4 regions of the Paenibacillus sp. KS1 genome follow, and region 3 is predicted to be linked to each of the others. Evidence: predicted binding sites of a transcription regulator. Region 3 holds the regulator's gene; each other region holds the start of a gene.
The links. The regulator LexA, encoded in region 3, represses DNA repair genes until DNA is damaged. The targets are predictions, from matches to a motif close to CGAACATATGTTCG.
Positions count from the first base shown of each region.

Region 1 (6,023 bases), on a different contig from region 3:
GCTGTGAAGCAGGTGCCAACATTAGATCCAATTGCGATCGCAATGCCAACTTCAACGGGTAATGCCCCGGTAGCTGATAATCCCATGGCCATTGCAATAATAGCTGCACTGCTGTGCACGAGTGCTGTTATGACGACGCCCGCTGCCAGCGCCCAGAGCAGACTGTCGCTTGATCGTTCCAAGAACCAAGTGAATAGTCCGCGCTGCTGCAGCGGCTCACTAATCTGCTTCATCCATTCAATGCCGAGCATAATGAAGGCGAAGCCTGCTGCGGCAAGGGAGCCGAATTGGAGCGGCCGCCACCAAGAGGCGATGCGATGCAGCAGCTTAGGCTGATATTCGTCGGCCAATGCCCCAATGAACCATCCGGCTAAGGACAGGAAGAGGAGGGGCTTGGCGAATTGGCTTATATTTAGACCAATCAACTCGGTTGTCAGACAAGTGCCGATATTGGTGCCTAGAATGATGCCGAGCGTGCGGGAGAAGTTCATAATACCGGCATTGACCAGACCTATCGTAATGACCGTGATGGCCGTGCTGCTCTGCAGTACGGCTGTCATGCCTGTGCTGAACAGCATTCCATGTATAGGGGTGCGGGTAGAACGGTGTAGAAACCGCTGCAGGTAGGGGCCAGCCCAAGCATGCAGGGCAAGCTCCATCGTTTTCATTCCGAATAGAAACAGTGCCAATCCGCTAAGGAGCGGGAACCAAATTTCTTTAAACATGAAGGGCTCCTTTGTCATCCATAATTCGTCGCAATAAGCTATTCCATTCTATGCTTGCGAGTGGACAACCATGACATGCCATTGGAGCTGAGAGGAGAACTGTAATTGAATAGGCCTTATGTGAAATTAATCCGTTCGCGGAAAAAGAGAATTGAACGACCCCATCCTTGGGTATATCAATCAGAGATTGAAACAGTCGAAGGAAATCCTCAGCCGGGGATGCTTGTCGATGTCCAGAACGCTCAGGGGAAATACATTGCAACAGGCTATTATAATCCTGCCTCGCAAATTATGGTGCGCATCGTATCCTATGAGCCAATTGAAGCAATGGATGAGGCCTTCTTCAAAGAGCGAATCGAACGTTGTGTTGCACATCGTCAGCGCTTCTTGCCTGGAGCCAAGGCTTATCGCCTCGTATATGGCGAAGCAGACTTTCTGCCAGGACTTATCGTGGATCGCTTTGGCGATGTTCTCGTCGTGCAGATTGTGACGCTGGGAATGGATGTCCATCGGGAAGCGTTGGTGGCAGCCCTAGTCGATGTCATGCAGCCGCGCAGCATCTATGAGCGCAGCGATGTGCCAATTCGTGAGCGTGAGGGTCTTGAACTGAAGACAGGCGTGCTGTATGGAGATTGTCCGCGCCATGTCCAAGTAGAGGAGAACGGGCTTATCATCGAGGTTGATATCGTAGAAGGACAGAAGACAGGCTACTTCTTCGACCAGCGTGAGAACCGCGCTTCCATTGCGCCGCTTATGACAGGCTGGGGAGCTCGCAGCGGCATCCAAATGGGTGAAGTAGAGGCCGAGGATGGAACCGTGCAGAGCTTGCCACTCAATGCGAAGGGAAAGCCCGTTACATTCCCATGGTGGGATGGTGCGACGGTGTTGGAATGCTTCTCTCACACAGGAAGTTTCACGTTGAATGCTTGTAAATATGGAGCCAAGAAGGTCACTTGTCTCGATATTTCCGAGCATGCGATCGAGAGTGCAAAGCGCAATGTCGAACTGAACGGCTTTACAGACCGTGTCGAGTTTGTCGTTGCGGATGCCTTCGCCTATTTGCGTGAGCAGGTTCATGGCTTGGAGGAGCGCACGCAGCGGGCAAGCGGAGAATCTAGTGCGAAGAAGGTGGATACTTCGAAACCGATGACTGCTGGAGGCGGACGTACGTGGGATGTCGTCGTGTTGGATCCTCCGGCCTTCGCGAAGACGCGAGGTGCTGTTGAAGGCGCGTACCGGGGCTACAAGGACATCAATCTTCATGGTATGAAGCTGGTCAATGAAGGCGGCTATCTTGTGACAGCAAGCTGCTCCTATCATATGCGTCCGGACATGTTCATGCAGTCCATATTGGATGCAGCCCAGGATGCAGGCAAGGTGCTGCGCCTTGTCGAATGGCGTCCTGCCGGCAAGGATCACCCGCAAATTGCGGGAGTGGATGAAGGTCATTATTTGAAGTTCGCCATCTTCGAGGTTCGCTCGAAGTAATCTTCCTAAAGTATCGATAGGATAAGGAAGAATAAACAAGAAAAGCGCCATTCATTGCAGACAGGTTTGGGATCGTCTGCAATGAATGGCGCTTGCTGTATATATGGGATAAAGTCAGCAGTTAGCATATATTTGAGTTTCTTCGGTTTCCTCACTCTATGCTCTTATTCCAGCTGTCGATCGGGTAATAAATGCGCCGCCAAGCCAGCGTCCATATCCACCAGACTGAGCCCAGTTGAGAGTACCATCCAGTACCTGCTGGCCGCTTTTGGTTAAGAGGAGGTGACCAGCATCGGCTAATGGAGACTTGAGAGGTTCCGGCAAGGAGGATGAAGAGGGAGATAGCTCAAGCAACGGAGCGTCTCCGCGGGTCATTCGACGCAGGTATCCCCAGAACTGCATATCCCCAAGTCCGTATTGCGGCAGTTGATTGCGAACAATCTCGAAGCAGTTCTGAAATGTAACAGCCCCATCTTGAACAGCGCCTAGCGTGGATCGCTCGACAATCCCGATTCCATCCTGTGTTGAGGGGTAACGGGAGAGGTGGAATTGAAGCGCTTCCGTAATAGCGCAAAATGGAGCAGGGGTACTGCTTGATTCCTGAACCCATTGTGCAATTTTCAGTGGGTATCGCCTCCATTGCTGAACATGATCGCTATCTCGGATTTGGGGTGCTTACGGGAGAGCAGTTGGCCCCTTATCGAGATGCCGCCATACGGTTATCCGCTGAGCACATCGAATGGATGCGTTCTGCTTGGATTGCGTATACAAGTCCAAAAGCGGAGCAGCATGGTAATGTCGAACAGATCGTGTTCGAACCATAATGCAATCTCTTGAGCAGGCAAAATATCTGATTTCCACATGCGTTCCTGTTCATTTCCTCTTTGCAAAAAAACAGTGGAAGGCAGCCCGCACATTCGCTCTAATTGCAGCGCTCGATAAGCCAGATACTGCTCAAGCCTAGCGTATACGGGGCCTTCGGTCAGCAGCTCTGAATATACCCATACCTGCTCATTCCACAGCTGTTCGGCGACTTTGGTTAGCTGCATGGCAGTACAATCTCCATTGACAATATGTATCATGACAATCAGCCTCCTTATTCGAATAGAGGGTAGGTTGAACATGAGCCTCGCCTTCGATTACGAAGTTACATGATGCACTGCAACTCACAAGAAGCAGATGGCGAATATCGGCATCGTTTCCAAACATGTGTTCTATCGCTAGTTTGAAATATGATATAATGAAACCTAATGCTAGAATCGGGTGTAACCGAAATTATATACCAATTATTGGTTTGATCATAGTGTATCATATCGTGGCAAGTAGATGCCATGAATCGCATTTAGGGAAATGGAGGGATCACTTTGCCGTTGCATTTTGTCATCGGTCGTTCCGGCAGTGGTAAGACGGAGCATGTGTTAAGAAGCGTACGAGATGAGCTTCGCAGCCAAGCGGACGGGGCACCGATTATATGGATAGTCCCCGAACAGGCAACCTTTCAGGCAGAGCATGCACTCATTCGTGAGGATGGAATCGCTGGCATATTGAGAGCGCAAGTACTAAGTTTCCGGCGACTTGCGTATCGCGTCATGCAAGAGGCTGGCGGCACTGCACTAACAGCGATCAATGAAGAGGGCAAGAAGATGCTGCTCTACAAGATTTTGCAGCGCCGCAAGTCAGATTTGCCTTTATTTGCGGGTGCAGCAGAACAATTCGGATTTATCGAGAAGCTTAACGATCTCTTTGATGAGATGAAGCGGTATCGAGTAGAGTCCAGTGAAGTTGAGGAGCATCTTGCTTTTTTGGACGCTCACATGACAGGACAACCGCTGTTATCCGCGAAGCTTCGCGACATTTCCAGCATCCTGCATGAGTTTGAATCGGAATTGGCTGGTCGCTACTTGGATGGGGAAGACGTGCTTGCTCGGTTGTCCGAGGGTGTTGCAGCATCGGAGTACGTGAAGAGCGCTGATATTTGGATTGACGGGTTTCACGGATTTACCCCACAAGAATATGCGGTTCTCGCTTCGCTCATTCTCCATGCGCCGAATATAAGTGTGACGCTGTGTTTGGATAAGGCTTATGCGCTTGGCGAAGTTCCGCATGAGCTGAATTTGTTCCATCCAACGGCAACTACTATGCTGAAGCTGCTAGAGATGGCCGATACGCTTGGCGTGGACATCGGAAGCATAACGCATCTTGACTCGAAGGAAGCGCCACTTCCTCGTTATACAGCTTCTCCGAAGCTTGCTCATCTGGAGCGGCATTTTGAACGCAAAGTACCCTATCGTGAGCCGGAAGTTAATGTGAAGAGTAAGGATAGCCATGCGTCCGATCACGATACGAAGCGAGAGGTTACGGTGCAGGCGGCAGTACATCGCCGCGCCGAGGTTGAAGCGGTTGCTGGGGAAATGCTGCGGCGTGTGCGCAACGAGCAGGTACGCTGGCGGGACATGGCGGTAATGGTGCGGAACATTGCACATTATGGTGAGCTGATTGATACGGTATTCACCGAGGCGGGGATTCCCTATTTTACAGATCAGAAGAAATCAGTCCTGCATCATCCATTTGTTGAGATGACGCGAGCGGTGCTTGATATCATAATAGGCAATTGGAAATACGACGCAGTATTTCGGTTTGTCAAAACCGATTTTTTGCTGTCCGAAGATGGTTCGATTACAAGAGAGCACTTTGACAAGTTGGAGAACTATGTGCTTGCATGCGGCATCGAAGGAGGCAGGTGGACAAGCAACCGTCCATGGCCTGCAATGCCGGAATTGTCGCTTGATCCTGATCATGCGGATGGAGCGGCGGAAGGCACAACTGAAGAAGCTGAGTCTGTTGAACGGCCAAGACATGCTCCAGAGTGGGTGGAGCAATGCCGCAGCATCATTGCCGATCCGATTGCTGAGCTTGCACGCGCAATGAAGGCGAGCTCGAACGTTCGCGGCATGTGCGAGGCTATGTATGCGTTCTGGATGGCGCTTGGTGTGCCTCATAAGCTGGAGCGCATGAGCCAAGATGCATTGCTTGACGGAGAGGTTCAACTATCACGGGAACATCGGCAAATATGGGGGGCTCTCTTAGATATATTGGATCAAATGGTAGAGATGGTCGGCGAAGAGAAGATGAGCATTGAATTGTTCGGCGGCATGCTGGATACCGGATTTGAGAGCATCAAGATGGCGCTTGTTCCGCCAGCGCTGGATCAAGTACTCATTGCTTCAATGGATCGGACAAGACCCGGCCAAATTAAGCACTTATATATGCTTGGCGTGAACGATGGCGTTATACCGGCTCGTCCGATTGAGGATGGCGTGCTTACGGAGCATGAACGGGACACTCTGCAGCAGATAGGCATGGAACTCGCGCCTGGCGTCCGCCGCAAGCTACTGGACGAGCGGTTCTTAATTTATCAGTCCTTCGCGACGCCTAGCGACAGTCTGTGGATTAGCTACGCACTCGCTGATGAAGAAGGGAAGACATTGCTGCCGTCCGAGGTGGTTCGGCATGTACGCGGCATGTTCCCACGTGTACAAGAGCGGCTCGTCATGGCTGAGCCGAATGAATTCATGAATGAGGAGGAGCAATCGGAATTCGCTGTCTATCCGGAATCTGCGCTGAAACACCTGATTGCTCAGCTGCGAGAGTGGCGCCAAGGAAGACCAATGGCAAATATATGGTGGGATGTGTACCGCTGGTTCGCCGCACAGCCAGCATGGCATGATCGGCTGAAGGTGCTGATGGGCTCGCTATTGTATCGGAATCAAGCAGAGACACTTACTCCGGCCACAAGCCGTCACTTGTACG
Region 1 covers NZ_MAIS01000005.1:60,953-66,975, forward strand. Annotated here, with positions in the region: gene BBG47_RS03090 (Na/Pi cotransporter family protein) at 1-725, opposite strand, end outside; gene BBG47_RS03095 (class I SAM-dependent rRNA methyltransferase) at 831-2,213, shown strand; gene BBG47_RS29370 (hypothetical protein) at 2,370-2,588, opposite strand; gene BBG47_RS03100 (DUF1835 domain-containing protein) at 2,933-3,295, opposite strand; gene addB (helicase-exonuclease AddAB subunit AddB) at 3,578-6,023, shown strand, end outside.
Region 1: a site for LexA is predicted at 3,416-3,429, ahead of addB (helicase-exonuclease AddAB subunit AddB). Genes of this name have one in related genera too.

Region 2 (6,023 bases), on a different contig from region 3:
CCTACGGGATTGTGCATATCAAAGGAACATGGTCGATGGTGGCTTATTGTCATCTTAGACAGGGACTTAGACATTTCCGACTTAGTCGCATACAGGATTTAGAACTGCTGGATGAATCATTCACTCGTCCGCCCGACTTCTCCCTACAGTCTTATCAGCCGACAGATGATCGCCAGCTCCTTGTACGTGTACTTCTGCACGCCGCTGCCGCTGAGCGTGTGAAGGAGCAGGGATATTTCTTTATCGATACCATGGAGGAACATCCAGAAGGGGCACTTGTGACATTGCGAGTGAGACAACCTGAAGATGTGCTTGGTTGGATTCTAGGGTGGGGTTCGGCAGCGGTTGTATTGGAACCGGAGTCGCTTAGAGCCCTTGTCCGCTTTGAGGCAGAAAAAATATTGCAGCAGCTAAATCGCTACTGACATACTGTTGTCAGTAGCGTTCGCGTATAGTAGGGGTATATTCGTTCGAAGGGAGCTTTTACTAATGACAAATATGACCCCACATCAGTCACTGTTAAGCCTGGAGGAATCAGTGAAGCAGGTTGTACAGGAGCTTGATCTTTATAGTATGGAGGAGATTACACGTAAGCCAAGCGAGGAGGAGTGGTCTCTCGGGCAGGTCTATATGCATTTGATCCGCTCTGCGCTCTTTATGCATCTCCGTCAGGTGGAAGTGTGCCGCGACATGACTGTAGATGCAGCTGGCAATGACCAGTTGGAGAAGACGCATCAGGGCAGTATGGCCTTTGCGGCTGGGAGCATTCCTCCTATTCGTGTGAAGGTGCCAGCCTCTCCAGAATATACGCCACCTCAGCCTGCCAGCAAGGAGGAGGTTGTAGAAGGCATGCAGGCAGTACTGCGACGCATGAACGAGCTTGAACCTGTTATTGCCTCGATTCCAGAGCATCATAGAACGATGCATCCAGGCTTCGGCTACTTGAGTGCGATGGAATGGTACTTGCTTGTGGATATGCACTTCCGTCACCATGCTCTGCAGCGGGGACGCCTGGCGGAATTTCTCCGGGGAACTCCATCAGCCTCGTATTGAATTAGCATCGGAGTATCGGATGCTCTAAGGTGCGCGATTGCGAGATGAAGGAGCATGGCGTGATACTGCTATATGCTAGCGATAGGTTTATAGCGTAAATAAGGTAGGGGGGACGCTGTCTGGTGTCTCCTCTTGGTGCTGCTCGCTTATCTGCTCGATACAGGAGGGATCGTCCACTCGTGTATTCCCCACCTTAGCGCTGACTGGATAGGCCTCCATTAGCTTAGACGGATAGGGAAGGAGAACGGATTGAAGCTTCCCGGTGTCGGTCATTCGGCGATCAAGCCAGAATGACAGCTGATCCTCTGGTAAAATAACCGGCATTCGATCATGAATCGGCTCCATCAGCTCGTTCGGAGTCGTCGTGATGATCGTACAGGTGCTGATTTTCTCCCCATTGGGTTTGACCCATGTGTCATATAATCCTGCCATATTGAAAATACCACCATCAGCGCGTCTAATACGCATAGGCTGCTTCGTTCCATCTGGATTGCGTTTCCATTCATAGAAGCTGTCTGCTGGTATAACACACCGCTTCCGCTGGAATGGGAGGCGGAAGGCGGGCTTGTCCCGAACGGTTTCGGCGCGTGCATTAATTGTTCGTGCAGCGAACTTCTCGTCCTTCGCCCAAGCTGGAATGAGGCCCCACTTAAGCGGTCCAAGCCGCAGCTTCGTTCCATCGTGAATCAGGGCAGGTACTTGCTGGCTCGGCGCAATATTGTAGCGCGGCTCATGGAAGGGTACGAGGGCTCCTGAATCAAGCAGATAATGCGCCATTAGCTGTTCAATGGTCACGGTTAATGTATATCGGCCACACACGTTACGTTTCTCCTCTCTTGTCCGTTCTATCCTATGGTGACCCCATCATACCACATTCTCTTTCTTCCCGTGAGGTGATCCCTCAGTCACATGCAACGACTTAAACTTTACATACATTCAGCGTGAATTTGGATTTATACGCAATCCGCAGTAGATCCTCACCTGCTCGACGCCATTCGATCCGAATTTTCAAAATCTCCCTGTTGAAAAGAGAATGTACGTTCGGTATTCTGAGTATATAAGAACAAACGTTCTCAGTGGGGTGAAGGGTGTATGGATGGCAAACCGAATAAATCATGAGAACGAGTTATTATGTTGGCAGATTGTCAATCGTTCTATGCGAGTGTGGAGAAGGATGCACACCCTGAATATAAGGATCGTCCGTTAATTGTAGCGGGCGATCCTGCTCGTTGTTTCGGGCATCGTACTGTAGGCTTATCCAATAGCCAAGAAGTATGGCCTCACAACAGGAGAGCAGCTTTGGCGAAGCCATAGGGAAATGCCCAGACCTTATTATTGTTCAGCTTCGTATGGATGAACAGCATTTGGATGTGACGGGCAGCCTATTACTTGCATAACGAATGTACGTTCGGAATATAATGAGAATATACGTTCTCATTTTACGATTGTGTATGTAATATGATTTATAAATATTGGAGGGCTTAATGTGAGTCAGAAAAGGGAAAGGGTTATATTTTTGGCCGATTGCGAAAGCTTCTATGCAAGTGTAGAAAAAGCAGACCATCCAGAATATCAAAATAAAGCAGTAGCAGTAGCTGGTGACCCTACACGTCGTTCAGGGATTATTCTGGCCGCGTGCCCGATCGCTAAAAGTTTTGGTGTGACATCAGCCGAACGGTTGGGTGAAGCACTCAAGAAATGCCCCGATCTCATCATTATGCGTCCTCGTATGCAGCATTATATCGATGTTTCATTGATGATTACTCAGATTTATGAAGAGTTTACGGATTTAGTTGAAGTGTTTAGTATTGACGAACAATTTTTGGATGTGACAGCCAGTCAATCCATTTTTGGTGATCCAATCACCATTGCGAAGGAAATCCAGAAACGAGTAATGCTCCAGACAGGGGTGCGGATTCGAATTGGCATCGGTACCAATAAAATATTGGCTAAGACGGCAACGGATATTTGGGCCAAAAAAAATAAAAGCGGTATTTTTACTTTGCATCCATCCGACGTTCCCACCATGCTGTGGAAAGAGCCCGTTCATAAAATGTTCGGTGTTGGATCTCGAATGTGCAAGCATTTTGCGAAACTAGGGATCGTTACGATTGGGGATATTGCGAGAACTCCATTGCCTCAGCTCAAAAATAAATTTCGAGCCCGTTTCGGCAAACAGTCGGATATTCATGCCGAGGTGATGTGGCGAACTGCGAACGGCTTGGATGATAGTCCGGTAACACCGGGTACATTTCAAACACCTCCCAAATCGATTGGTCACATGATGACCCTGCCCAGAGATTATGTGCATTCTACGGAGATCGATACCATCCTGTTGGAGTTGACGGAGGAAGTCTGCCGAGATTGTCGGATAAAAGGGTATATGGGCTGGGTCGTAACCGTAAGCTGCATGTGCAGCCCGTATGAAGCGCCCACAGGATTCTCACGCCAAATGAAAATGCCGGATCCGACGAATCATACAAATAAAGTATTTGATATGGTCAAGCGAATTTTTTATCAATATTGGGATCGAATGCCTGTACGTCGTGTAGGTGTTATGCTAAGCACATTGGAAGATGACCAGCAGTATCAACTAACGCTCTTTGAAGATCAAGTCAGAGCTAGAGCGCTGGATAAGGTGACGGATATGATTAAGGATCGATATGGCAATGCGGCAATTATCAGAGCTTCTTCTCTTACCTATGCAGGTCAAGCGGTAGAGAGATCCCTGAAAATCGGGGGGCATTATAAATGAGTAAAAAGCTCGAGAAGAATGGTCTTTGGGAGTCCAGCCGGATGATGTTACCGCAACATCGGGAGGCTCTGTTGAGAAGGCATAGTGATACGTCAAGCGGGGAGTTAAACCAGCCAAAGAGGGAAGATATTGAATTAATGCGCGATTATGTTCTACTTTCGGTGATGTGTACGATGGTAACTAAGAAAATTCACGAAATGAAGGGATCCTCTGAGACATTGAAATCTCTGTATACCAAGGCTGCTCAAATCCTTGCAAATGATATCTCTACCGACCTGTCCAAAAGAAGACAGGAGATGTTGAGAAAAGAAATTCGTATTGTAGATGAAGAGAAGCATGATAGTACAATGATATTACACTATGCGTACCATGGCTATGAGGATAGCTTTCATATAACGAAAGAGTACATGAAGATGGAGATAAGCAGAAGGTTAGCTCGATACACGGACAGACTTACCACTAAATTAAGCAACTTAGTTGAAATAGAGCCGCGTTATTAATCGAGTCAAGAGAAGAAGAAAGAGAGCACCTGAGCCTAATTTGACTTCTAAGCCTGACAAAGCCATAACGAAGAATGCCAATTTCCCCAACTCGGGACTGGTTAGCCTGTTGAGAAATCCTCAACAGGTTTTTATCTTTTCCATTGTGTATTCATCCACAGCGTTAATAGGGGATAGACTCCAACAATCGAAAGTTCGAGGATGCAGTGAATTCTGCGGGCTGTCTCATTGACGATGCTGGGAAAGCACGTGATCAGAAATGCCCCTTAGTAAGCATCAGAAGAGCGGCTGCTCCGTCCTTGCCAAGGGGCATTGTTCTGAGGAAGTGGATAAGATGAGCAGCGGTGAATATGGGCTGTAAACCTATTGGTGCCGAGTAAGGGGACTACCCATACTTGTGTCTGGATTCGAAGCTTGGGAGGCGGCAATGTTCAAGTAAGCCTGCATGCGGTTCTTCACCTCTGCACGAATCAAGCCGCGCAGCATGTAGAACGAATGTTGATAGCCTCGGCATACGTATTGGACACGAATCCCATGTTCAAGCCGTTCCTCCTCATACACTTTAATGCCGCGGTTGCGAAACTGTTTGCGCAGGCGGTACAAATCGAGAGAAACATTATCTTGTGCTTGTCTTAGACATTGTGTGTAGATGTCGGCCATCTTCAAATTAGAGGCTCCAATCCGTTCAATGTCGCGTTCCAGCACATCCAAGATTAGCGTTTGAATAATATATTGCTTGACAATGTAGGCATCTTCTCCGTTGTGGGGGGGAGAGCCGTTCGATGCGAATGGTGTACCCATGCGCGTTCTTCCTCCTTGTATATATCGCGTGTATGCCATATGCATGGCCTCATGTCGTGTGAGGCATGAGATATCTATTTAAAAAGAGCAGATAGAGAACTCTTGTTCTCATTATATCCATAATACCGAACAAACATTCGTATTTCAACAACCAAACGTGGTCAAAAGGGGGAGAAATCGGTACAATAGGTACAACATATGTGCGAATGCGGCAGCATTCATAGACGGAACGGCAATTAGGGGGGCAGCAAAAATGATTATGACACTGCATCGGGGAGAAGTTTTATTTCGACAAGGAGATCCAGGAACGTATTTGTACCGCATTATAAGCGGGCTGTGCAAGGTTACACGCTTGCATGAGAACGGCAATATTATTTTGTTCAACCTCGTATACACGGGCGAAATCGTCCCGCATCATTCCTTAATCACGCCGAAGGAATGTCACGGAACAGCGATCGCGATGGTTAAGACGGTCGTGGAACGGATTCCGGCTGAGGAGTGGTATGAAGGCTTGCGGCAGCAGCCGGACAAGGCGTTTGATGTTGCGAAGCTGCTTCAAGATAAGCTGCGTTTCATGCAGCAGCGCATTGATCATTTGACTATCGGGACACCGAGTGAACGACTAGAGCTGTTGTCAGCATGGCTGAGAAGCTATGCGGATACGATGCCTATTACCGAATTATTGACACAAGAAGAAATCGGCCAATTTATTGGTGTGCGGCGGGAAACGGTAAATCGGCTTCTTCGTCAGGGTCAGATATAGGATGGGATTTCAAATGCCACCCAAGTGTGCTTTAATAGAAGGATCATTTTGAATCCTGTAATCATATCGGAGGGCTATATGTTGCTTGAGACGAAACGTTGTACACTTACCAAGCTGCAAGCAAGTGACTATGATAACGTAAGACGGCTGT
Region 2 covers NZ_MAIS01000003.1:86,962-92,984, forward strand. Annotated here, with positions in the region: gene BBG47_RS01885 (helix-turn-helix transcriptional regulator) at 1-425, shown strand, start outside; gene BBG47_RS01890 (DinB family protein) at 490-1,053, shown strand; gene BBG47_RS01895 (SOS response-associated peptidase) at 1,141-1,872, opposite strand; gene BBG47_RS01900 (Y-family DNA polymerase) at 2,185-2,367, shown strand; gene BBG47_RS01905 (DNA polymerase IV) at 2,540-3,808, shown strand; gene BBG47_RS01910 (YhjD family protein) at 3,805-4,308, shown strand; gene BBG47_RS01915 (YhjD family protein) at 4,672-5,109, opposite strand; gene BBG47_RS01920 (Crp/Fnr family transcriptional regulator) at 5,363-5,872, shown strand; gene BBG47_RS01925 (GNAT family N-acetyltransferase) at 5,921-6,023, shown strand, end outside.
Region 2: a site for LexA is predicted at 2,451-2,464, ahead of BBG47_RS01905 (DNA polymerase IV). Genes of this name have one in related genera too.

Region 3 (6,023 bases):
CTCCATTGGGCTATAATGAGCAACATTGTGTGACGATCCTATGACATTTGTCACATTCACCCTTGTAGTTTCATGTGGAGGGTAATCAAATTAAGGTACTCACACTAATCTTGCCGACACCTCGCGAAGATTACCGTATATCAAAAAGGCCTGTGATCCCACAGGCCTCTTTGTCATACACGCGGAGTAAGTAATTACATCCCCGCCGATTTATGATTCCTTCGAATTTATCTCATCAATAATTTGCTCAATTTCACGCAAGCTTGCAATCGTATATTCAGGGTGAATATTGCCAGACAATTCAACGCCTTTGCGGTTCAGCCATGCATGATGCATGCCAACATTCTGCGCGCCTAGAATATCCGTCGTTAATTTGTCGCCAATCATGATCCCTTCATGCGGTTCGATGCCGAGCAATGACATCGTGTGCTTGAACAGCTCTGGATCAGGCTTCCCTTGTGGATGATGTCCAGAGATAACGATATGATCGAAATAGGATAGAAGCTCACGCTCTCCATTCAGCTTCTCCTGCTGCAAATCAGGCGATCCGTTCGTTAACAACAATAGTGGATATTGCGCAATCAATTGTCGCAGCACCTCATAAGTCTCATCGTACACATACGAACGAGAACGACGTTCACTCATAAATCGCTCCGCCAGCTCGGCACCTAATGCATCATCAGGTTGACCAGCGGCTTGAAGACCTTGTGTCCATGCAGATTGTCGATACATCGGCGCAAGCTGTTCCAACAATCGAAATTCAGGATGTTCTCCCTCTGCGAATCTCCCCCACAGCGCTTCAAAGGGATTAATCCCAATATTCTGTGTGAAAGGATAAGTCTCATAAGAGGCAAACAATTCACGAGCAGCTTGACGAACGAATGCTTCCAATTGTTCTACATTGACCCCAGTCTTATCTTGCGCGTATTTACAAGTTGCAGCAAAAGCTTCCTCAACACAACGCTCATCCCATAACAAAGTATCATCCAGGTCGAACAGTACAGCACGAATAGCCAAGTTTCATCTCTCCCATCACAGCGACAATGATAACGAATCCTCTATATCGGATTTCTCTATTTTTTCGAGTCTTTCTTCGATGTATCTTCGAATTCAATCTTATGTTGATTTGCGAAGGAACGAAGACGTTCCCCCATTGCATTCGTATCATAACGATTCAGCACTCGCGAGAAAATCCAATTCGCACCTTTCCCCGTGTGTTCAATAACAACATAACCAGGTTGGATCGCAATTTTCTTCATATCCTTTGCAGACAGAGTACGGAGACGATTCCAGCGAATCGTAGATACCTCACCTGCTCCAACACGAAGAAATGGTCTTCTCAGGAATAATATAATCCCCAATCCGACGTAACACACGATTGTGATCCAATATAGAGTTGGATATTGATTGTCCGTAATGATACCGCCCAACAATCCATACATAATGGCGAAGGCGATTAAAGCGATTGGCATAATGAAGCTGCGTCCTTTAAACTCTTCGTGCGCAGGCTTGCCAGCAGCGAACGTCGGTTTGCCTTGCTTCATTCGCTGTTTGTTTAACTTTTCACTATTTTGACGGACTTTACGTTCCCAACTGCGAGACATGAATTCGCAACCCCCTGTATAGTAAACGAATAATGTGAATCCATCGTTATCGATGAAGGTTCATTTAATGAACGATCCCGTTCGATCCAGAGTTATCTGTTCCTTCTTCATCTTCTACATAGCGAATAGTGTCTAATTGATTGCGTACCTGCTTGCGGAATAGAACCAAATATTCCTCGCGCAGTTTCGCGCGTTCTTCCATTTCCTCATCGCTCAGCCCCACTGTCTTATGTTTGCGGGCCAATTCATTAATTCGTGCAATAAGCTTGTCGATATTCATCAGGTACCTCCATGTGTGTAAGCATATGTTCTACTTTGACATGGAGGTAACAGCTTGTCAAGCAAGCAGCAAGAAAGCTTTTATATCGCAAAAAAGAGGCCTCTTCGGGCCTCCAACCGTCTGCTCTTATGTATAGGAATGCAAAGCTTCTCAACCGTAAATTCGACAATGACCCCGACTCATCGGATCGGAACGAGCAATACTTCTCCTGCCGGTAAGATATCACCTTTCAATTGATTCATCTCAACGATTTCATATATAAACTGACGTGTATCCGTATGTTCTGGCTTATAAGAGGATGCAATCCCCCAGAGTGTATCTCCAGGCTGAACAAGTACGCGCTCCACAGCAGCTCCATTTACAATTTCCGTTTGGCTTTCATCCATGCCAAGCGCTTGAACAATGCTTCCACAAGTAATGAACAACAATACAATCAGGCTCATGATGAATCGAACACGTAAAGGAAACAAACGCTTCTTCTGAATAGGTTGTGAAGCTGTTGTCGACACCTTATAGATTGAACGATATGTTGTATACATCATAAATGAATCATCTCCCAAACACTTGTTCTGTTATCTTGTATAATTTAATCTAACACGAACACACGTTTGAGTCAATATTTTTTTAGAACGTTCGTTCCCCTCTTTATATTATCGAAAAATAAGCATTTAACCTCATTTAACTTTCTCTTGTTTCTCTCTCGTAATTTACGAACTTCTCACAATCTTTTTCTGCAGAATCTTTAGAACTTATGTTTGTACGAACGGAGGTTCTGTGGTATAATTTTGTCAAAAGAGTATTCATTGGAGTTGATACCCTTGTCTAAAATATCAAGTCGTCAACAAGCTATCCTTGATTTTATACGTGATGAAGTTCGAGCTAAAGGTTATCCGCCTTCTGTTCGTGAAATAGGCGAAGCCGTTGGTCTAGCATCCAGTTCCACTGTTCACGGTCATCTTGATCGACTCGAGAAGAAGGGATTCATTCGACGTGACCCTACGAAGCCTCGTGCTATTGAACTGCTTAGCCATGATCAATCTGAACGTTCAACAGACTTCTCTCGCTCCTTCGCACGCGTGCCGGTCGTTGGGAAAGTAACTGCAGGCGAGCCAATTACCGCAACAGAGAATATTGAAGATTACTTCCCTCTTCCTATGCATATGGTGGGAGATGACGAGAATGTATTTATGTTGTCGGTCATGGGTAATAGCATGATTGAGGCTGGTATACATAATGGCGACTTTGTCATCGTACGTCAGCAGCAGACTGCGAACAACGGTGATATCGTGGTAGCCATGACTGAAGAAGATGAAGCAACGGTTAAGACTTTCTATCGTGAGAAGGATCATATCCGCTTGCAGCCTGAGAATCCAACCTATGAACCGATTCGCTTACAGCATGTAACGATTCTGGGCAAAGTTATTGGTTTGTTCCGTGATTTTCATTAAGACATTACATTGATGCCTCGTTCTCTTCTTTTCATGAAGGGAGCGGGGCATTTTGCTTTCTCATTATTTCATATCATTTACTGAACAGTACCTGAACAATCTCATCTAGAAAAGAAGCAGTACCTTTCTTTTGCAGGAGTGGCCTTATGAACAAGACCGGGCATAACGATAACCCAATACGGAACACTTCTGTTTGCATCCATATTTGGCCTATTAAGTTGGAAGTTAAAATTAACGCTCTTTTCTATTCATAAAATTCGACTTCCTCTCCTTATCCTCATCGAAACAACTTCACCACCACTGTTCACTCTTTTGAACCCTGTTTTCGAGAGATTTATACCACATCGAATATATACACACATCAACTTTAGCAATAAATATTTATTGTATAACAATAATTTTTTATTGACTAAAAGCATGTATTTGAATAGGATAATACCTAATGATACACCTCGTATAACTGTTCAAAATTCATTTTTCACGAACACAAGGTAGGAGATAACTATGAATAACTTTTTCAAACTAAAATCATTCCTCAATTTTGGCTGGCACCAGGCAATGTCCTGCTTGTTCCCCGCTTATATTTTCGCGATGTTGGCACTCACGAAGGTCATTGACATTCCATTCATGCATCGCTATGATTTCCTATTGCTTGTTTGTATCTTGGCGCAGTTTCTAATGATCCGGTTTGGGATAGAAACAATGGATGAATGTAAAGTAATCTGTATGTTCCATTTCATCGGTCTTGCACTTGAAATATTTAAAATCCACATGGGATCATGGGGCTATCCGGAAGACGGTTGGTCTAAAATACTGGGTGTTCCTCTATATAGCGGATTTATGTACGCAAGTGTGGCAAGTTACTTATGTCAAGCGTGGCGACGACTGCAGGTCAAGGTAAATCGATACCCTTCTGCTTGGTTAACGATTCCGCTAGGTGCGGCGATTTACTTCAACTTCATGACTCATCACTTCATTTACGATTTGCGTTGGGTTTTGATGATTTTGCTATTCGTCATCTTCTTTAGAACCTACGTGGAATATACCGTATTAGGCGTGACACGAAGAATGCCGATTGTTCTGTCGTTCGTCTTAATCGGATTTTTTATATGGGTGGCTGAAAACATCGGGACTTTCTTGGGCGCATGGTATTATCCACATCAGACGAACGGCTGGAATCTCGTAAAGTGGGGAAAATTCAGCTCATGGTTTTTGCTTGTCATCGTTTCCTTCATGATCGTCGCCCATCTGAAGCATGTAAAAGGAGGACACTTCAAGAGAAATAGTCATACTCGCTTCAATGAGTCGACATTTCAGAAGTAAAACACAACCTTTTAAATACAAAAGCAAAAAACCTAGAACCCTAACAGCTCTAGGTTTTGTTACAGTATTCCTTGAATTGCTACTAAAAACTCATATAAGAAATACCCCGCGAACCCAAATAAAATCAGTCCTGCGATAATAGACATCCGCTTAATCATAGTCCGGCTCATGACTCTTCTCGTGACAGCCACAATGGCAAGCAACCCAACATCATGGAGGAGGATACCAGCTAATATTCCTGCACCTACGATTAGAAATTTTGCCGGTTGTGTCGTATCATACGAATCAGATAGCACCGCACCAAAAACGGAAATCCAAAACACAAGATTACCTGGCGATATAGCGACGAGCAGTCCATTTCGGTAGGAACTGAAAAATGATGCATTCGGTTTATCGCCAGTCAATGTAATGCCTTGATCCGAGTTTTTGATGGAATCATAGCCTAAATAAATTAAAAAGCATGCTCCGATAACCCACATAGGGATTTGAATAACAGGGATGGCAAGCACGGAAGCCAAGCCCATATATAAGGCAACGATTAATAAAAAATCAATGGTCATCCCACCTAATCCAACAGCCCAGCCATGCATAAATCCCTTTTTCATCCCTTGCTTTGTCATTTCAACGGTCATGGCACCTACAGGCATTGCAACGGCAAGCCCCGCTAGTAAATACGTGAAGAAAAGATTCAATTTCCAACACTACTTTCTATATGTAATAGTTGCTAGTCAATATACACTATACTATATAAATACATAATATTATATATTTATGCATGACAAACTTGAAAATATTTAGGCAAGTTGACACATACTAAAAATGAACCACTATTGATAGTGTATGTAAGAGGACCAAATACTTCATCATATTTAACTACTCAAAAGCTCCATTTGAGCGCATTTCTTCATCCGATAAATTCTGAGGTAAATTCGTTACAATCGTTCCTGGGTGATCAGATAATGCACGTACATTAAATTCCTCACCTCGTTTATCCAACTCAACTGCAAATAATGTCATGTATTGATTTCGTTCCCATCGGTGAACTTGCGTTCTATTTAAGTACACTATTTCATTCGAGTGATATAACTGAGCAAACAGCCAATTTCCCTAACATGTAGGAAATTGGCTGTTTATCTTCTACACAATATCTTAGCGTAGGGTTGAATGTATAAAGTTAATACTCTATTGGGTACAACAAACAATCAGCTTAGAAATAGTTCATACTCATTGCATCACGTATCTCTAACATCGTTTCTTTTGCTACATGGCGTGCTTTTTCTGTACCCGATATAAGAATTTCATCGACCTTTTTGGGATCGTTTTGATACATTCTTCTCCGTTCTCTCATTGGTTCAAGTAAGTGGTTGA
Region 3 covers NZ_MAIS01000024.1:64,563-70,585, forward strand. Annotated here, with positions in the region: gene BBG47_RS10480 (HAD family hydrolase) at 211-1,017, opposite strand; gene BBG47_RS10485 (hypothetical protein) at 1,074-1,604, opposite strand; gene BBG47_RS10490 (DUF896 domain-containing protein) at 1,669-1,884, opposite strand; gene BBG47_RS10495 (LysM peptidoglycan-binding domain-containing protein) at 2,064-2,426, opposite strand; gene lexA (transcriptional repressor LexA) at 2,703-3,332, shown strand; gene BBG47_RS10505 (DUF817 domain-containing protein) at 3,837-4,655, shown strand; gene BBG47_RS10510 (LysE family translocator) at 4,715-5,347, opposite strand; gene trpS (tryptophan--tRNA ligase) at 5,863-6,023, opposite strand, start outside.

Region 4 (6,023 bases), on a different contig from region 3:
TAATATATCGGATAGATAAATCAAAATGCCAAACAAAATGAATAAGGCGAGCGACCCTGCAAAAAATGCGGGGATGAGCCATCGTCCCATTTTCTTAAATATGGAGCCGACATTATGCAAATAAGTTTTGAGTGGGGTTGGCTCCTTTTGGCGTTTGGGCTCTTTAATGAGCCAGATAATGGCCACAAGCGAGAGCGCGCAAAAACATGGGAATGCAAAAAAAGGAGCGGTCCATGTCCAGAGAGCAAGCGCAGCGCCAAGAATCGGACTAATAACTTTGCCAGCTCCGTTCGATGCTTCAATTAAGCCCATGGCTTTGCTCTCTTCGGCATCCTTATACAAATCCCCTACGAGAGCCATGGCGATAGGTGCAGTTCCTGCTGCACCCAAGCCTTGAACTGCTCGTGAACTAATGAGCAGTGGATAGGAGTTCCACAACGCGCCAAGGCCAGTGAACACCCCGGCAATCCCATAGATGAGAAGACCAGGTATGATAATCTTCTTGCGGCCATAGCGATCGGATAAGTATCCAGCGACCGGGATAATAATGGCGGCAGACAGTGAGAACAAGGTGATGATGAAGCTTGTCTGCAGGGAAGTTAATCCGAGATTGCGCTTCACCTCGGGCAGAATGGGCACGAGCATGGAATTGCCCAATACCATAACAAGCGGGACAGTTGCTAACGCTGCATATTCAATCCATAATGGCCTTGATTGTTGGGATGCCATATATCATCTTTCCTTCGCGAGTAGTCATATTTCAATTCGTCGTTACTGTGCCCGCATAATTAGGTTGGCATACGTAAGTTTGCTCAGAAAGCTATTGTGGGGAATCGTATTTTTGCTGGAAAAAGGGTACAATATGAACACGGAACAAGACGCGAACAAGGAGAATCAAAAATGAAAAAAAGTCTAATATTGCTTGTAGTGAGTGTTGCGCTCATTGGAATCGCGATATGGAACAATTACGATAAGTCAGACACTACCGCCTCCATGAATGACACACCGACTAAGATTGGCGGACAAGTAGGGCAGTTAGCACCGTCCATATCACTGGATGTGCTTGGCGGTCAGAATCCGATTACAGTTGGTGGCAAGCAGGATAAGCCGATTTTTGTAAACTTCTGGGCTTCATGGTGCGATCCATGCAAGGCAGAGGCACCTGATTTAGTGAAGCTGCATGATAAATACAAGGATAAGCTGTTGATGGTATCGATCAATGTGACCGCTCATGATACGGAGGAAGGAGCCAAAGAATTCGTGTCTGCCTTTGGATTGACGAATCCAGTGCTCTTGGATACCGCGGGGAAAGCTTTCAAGGCGTATAACGGAATTGGATTTCCTACCAATGTATTGCTGGATAAGGAGGGGTAATCCGGCAACGTTACGATGGCATAAGACCTCCAGCTGAATTAGAAAAAGCGATTCAACAAGTCATAGAGGAATAAAAAAACGAAAAACGAAAAATGAAAACAGCCGTAACCTCTTCATTAAAGTGGTTATGGCTGTTTTCGTATTCCGGATATATCGCATTTTATTAGTGATTGACGAGTCCAACTTGTTCTTTGCGTTCAGCGGATGTAGCGACTTTCTCTTGACCGATGAGTGCATAACGAATACTGTCAATAAGTGCTTCCCAGCTCGCTTCGATGACGTTGCTGGAGACGCCAACCGTACTCCACGTATTGCGCGAGTCTGTTGATTCGATAAGCACGCGTACCTTGGCAGCCGTCGTATTATTCTCATCAAGCACCCTTACCTTGTAATCGGTGAGGTGCATGTCGGCGATGGAAGGGTAGTGACGGCTCAGTGCTTTGCGCAATGCGCTGTCGAGAGCGTTCACAGGACCGTTGCCTTCTGCAGCCATGTAGATCGACTCGTCATCAATTTGCAGCTTCACAATCGCTTCCGATACAACGGAGCGTAATGAAGATTTTTCAACTAGTATTTTGAAAGACTCGAATGTAAATGGATCTTCGGCTTGACCTGTGGCCTGGCGCAACAACAGCTCCAACGAGGCGTCAGCACCTTCGAATTGATATCCCTGATGCTCAAGCTCCTTGATTTTCTCCATGATGGCCCTCGTTTCAGGCTTCGTTGGGTCAAGCTCATAGCCCAATTGTTGTGCTTTGGATAGTACATTGCTCTGGCCTGCTAGTTCTGAGACGAGAATTCGCTGCTTGTTGCCAACCAGCTCAGGCACGATATGCTCGTAGGTACGGGCATCCTTCATAATCGCGGACACGTGGATTCCACCCTTGTGGGCGAAGGCTGCATTGCCGACATAAGGCTGATTCACAGGCATCGTGACGTTGGCAATTTCACTGATATAGCGTGCAGCAGGCGTCAACGATTGTAGTTGCTCTGCGTCAACACAAGAATAGCCCATCTTCAATTGAAGTGTTGGGATGATCGAGCACAAGTTGGCATTGCCGCATCTCTCGCCATATCCGTTAATGGTGCCCTGCACTTGGGTAACACCCGCCTCTACCGCAGCAAGTGTGTTCGCTACAGCAAGCTCACAATCATTATGAGTATGAATGCCGAGCTTCACTTGGACGTGATTGTGTACGTCACGAATAATACTGCCGATCTCGCCAGGAAGCGTTCCGCCATTCGTATCGCACATAACGACCCAATCAACTCCGGCTTCTTGCGCCTTGCGTAGTACAGCAAGCGCATATTCTGTATTGTTCTTGTATCCGTCGAAGAAGTGCTCAGCATCCAACATGACTTCAAGCCCTGCTCGCTTCAGATAGGCGATGGAATCATAGATCATAGCTAGGTTCTCATCCAGCGTAGTTTGCAGCGCAGTGTGTACGTGGAAGTCCCATGACTTCCCGACAAGCGTTGCGGCAGGAACGTTTGCTTCGATTATCCGATTAAGGTTCGAATCCTGTTCGGCCATTGAGTCTTTGCGGCGAGTGCTGCCGAATGCTGTTAGCTTCGCATTCCATGAATATGCCGCTACTCGTTTGAAAAATTCTATATCCTTGCCATTGCTGCCTGGAATGCCGCCTTCAATGTATGTGACGCCAAGCGCATCAAGTTTGCGCGCGATCTTGATCTTATCGTCTGCAGACAAGCTAATCCCTTCGCCTTGGGTGCCGTCGCGAAGTGTAGTGTCAAAAATAGAAATGACTTTCGACATTCTCGGAACCTCCTTCAGTTTTGCAAGGATGAATATGGAAATAACTATTTCCCTATTATAGCACTGCTTTTTTGCTTGTATAGACGTATTTTCATAAATGAATCACTGTTTTTTTTTCAACGGGAGTCTTGAATGAGGCTTGCAACCGATCAGAGATATCGGTAAGCTTAGGAATAAGGAAGAACAATTGTTCGAATAGATGAATTGATCGATTAATAAAGCTGTATATATTTTACAATTAAATTATGGATGAGAGGTATCATTAATATGTTAGGAAGGAGGACAGTGTATGAACGAGAACGAAACCTCGCGTGATAACATACAACAATATTATCCGACCAAGGGTCGCGTCATTCTGCATCTCGATATGAATGCCTTCTATTGCTCTGTACATGCCGCAGAGGAGCCGGAGAAGTATCTGGGGAAGCCAACAGCGGTTGCAGGAAGTATGGAATTGCGCAAGGGGATCATTGTTACTTGTTCTTATGCAGCCCGTAAGCTTGGTATTCGAACAGGAATGCATGTGAAGCAGGCGATGCGGCTATGTCCTCACTTGATTGTCATTCGTCCAGATTTTTATTTATATCGGAAGTACTCGAGAGCCTTCATAGACATTGCACGCAGCTATACCCCACTGGTGGAAGTGGTATCGATTGATGAGTGTTATATGGATATTACTGGATCCAAAATATTCGGAACACCACTCGATATCGCGAACGAACTTCAGACACGAATCCGGGAAGAATTAAGTTTGCCTTGCTCTATAGGTGTCGCGCCTAATAAGCTGCTGGCGAAGATGGCCTCTGATATGAAGAAGCCAAACGGCATAACGATCCTTCGAATCCGAGATGTACCTCAGCAATTGTGGCACAGGCCATGCGGGGAGTTGTTCGGCATTGGGCGGAAGACTGCAGATAAGCTGTCACGGGCAGGAATACGAACCATCGGAGAGCTTGCTCATGCTGATGAGGAGCGACTTGTTTCTTTATTTGGCATACAGGGACATTGGATGAAGCAGGCGGCACATGGTTTGGACGACGGGCAGGTGAAGGCGGAACGCGAACAGAGCAAATCGATCGGTCATACGACCACTTTGCCTAGGGATGTGGAATCGAAGGAAGAAGTAAAAAGGGTTCTGCTGAACTTGGCTGATCAAGTTGCTCGTCGGATCAGGAAGCAGAAGTTGATGGCGCAAACGGTGCAGCTTACGATTCGTAACCCGGAAATGAAGACGATTACGAGGTCGAGCACGCTTCAAGGGCCGACAGATGATGCGGACATCTTGCTGGATGAAGCATGGAAGCTCTATGAACGACATTGGACTTCAGGCAGCCCTATTCGACTGCTGGGGATTACGGGTCAAAATCTAGTACCGAAGCAAGAGGCAGCCGTTCAGTTGGATCTGTTCGACTTCGAGCGGCAGCCGAAGCGGGAGCAATTGATAGAGACGATGGATCGGATTCGAGATAAATATGGAGAGAATGCGATTGTTACGTTAGGAATGATAGGGGATGATCCATCCTCGTTGCTTCGCAACCATCGTGTACGAGGGACTTCACTCCAGACGGATACGCTGCATGAATCAGGCGGCGAATAATAATTTCCAAATCATTTAAAAAAGTTGGAAATCGTTTGAATTCCAAGCTTGTTTGTATTATATTGATAACGGAGGAACCAAGAAGATCTGTAACATTACAGGAGGGAACTAACCAATGGCAAAATATACTTGGGTTGATAAAGACACATGCATCGCTTGTGGCGCATGTGGAGCTACTGCACCTGACATTTACGACTACGACGATGAAGGTATCGCAGAAGTTATTTATGAAGGTGACAACAACCAAGGGGTAACCGCTATCCCTGACGATCTGTTCGACGATCTGCAAGATGCTGCAGATGGCTGCCCAACAGATTCTATTAAGATTGCGGACGCACCATTTAACTAACCTACTGCAAGCAGTATACTCACATAGAGAGAATACCTACACGATCCCCGCGCCTCCCGCGGGGATTTTATTATATCTGCTCACCCCATCTAATTACTGCGTCAAAGCAAAAAAAATTCGCAAAATTCGACAAAATTCAACTTGAAATTGCCCATATCATCGTATACGCTCATACAATATGATAGATTAAATATAGCAGAGTATATCAAACTGTAACTCTCAATATATGGGTTCATGCCTTCAAATGAAGCAGGTGATATCGAAATGAAAAAATTTGCCGTCCCGTCATTGGTTGTTATGATACTGACGATGGTTACGGTATATGGGTATAGTAATGGAACTGGCGGCGTGTTTCATATGGCGGAGCAGGCATTTCGTGATGCCTTGCGTACGAAGAGTATTGAAGAACGCCAACCAGATGATCGAATTAAGATGATTACGATTGATGAGCCTTCCTTGGCACAGATGGGCTCTTTCCCATGGCCACGATCCCATTATGCTGAATTAAGCGCGAAGCTGATGAAGGCTGGAGCTAGGGCGGTCATCATCGATATACTTATGCTAGATCCTTCCCAGAATGAGAGGGACGACCGAACCTTATCTGAGCAATTGAATACATACCCAACCATTTATTTACCCGTGCAAGTATCCCTTCTTCCCTTACAGGAACATGCGGATTCCCTTCGGGCGGAAAGTGTGGAACGGCCTCCATCCTCCATTCAAGTTGGTGAAAGTCAGCTTGGACATGTGAATGTACTGCCTGATGGAGATGGTGTTATCCGCAAAATCTGTCTTGGCATTCCGGATGAGCGGGGAAATATGATTCCCTCGATTGATATTTTAGCGGCGAATCAGCTACTGCCGGAAAATGAACAGATTTCATGGGATGAGACAAGTGGAACATGGTATAGAGGAGCGAAGCGAAT
Region 4 covers NZ_MAIS01000084.1:19,824-25,846, forward strand. Annotated here, with positions in the region: gene BBG47_RS22295 (MFS transporter) at 1-729, opposite strand, end outside; gene BBG47_RS22300 (TlpA family protein disulfide reductase) at 901-1,374, shown strand; gene cimA (citramalate synthase) at 1,538-3,151, opposite strand; gene BBG47_RS22310 (DNA polymerase IV) at 3,441-4,748, shown strand; gene BBG47_RS22315 (ferredoxin) at 4,864-5,097, shown strand; gene BBG47_RS22320 (CHASE2 domain-containing protein) at 5,362-6,023, shown strand, end outside.
Region 4: a site for LexA is predicted at 3,332-3,345, ahead of BBG47_RS22310 (DNA polymerase IV). Genes of this name have one in related genera too.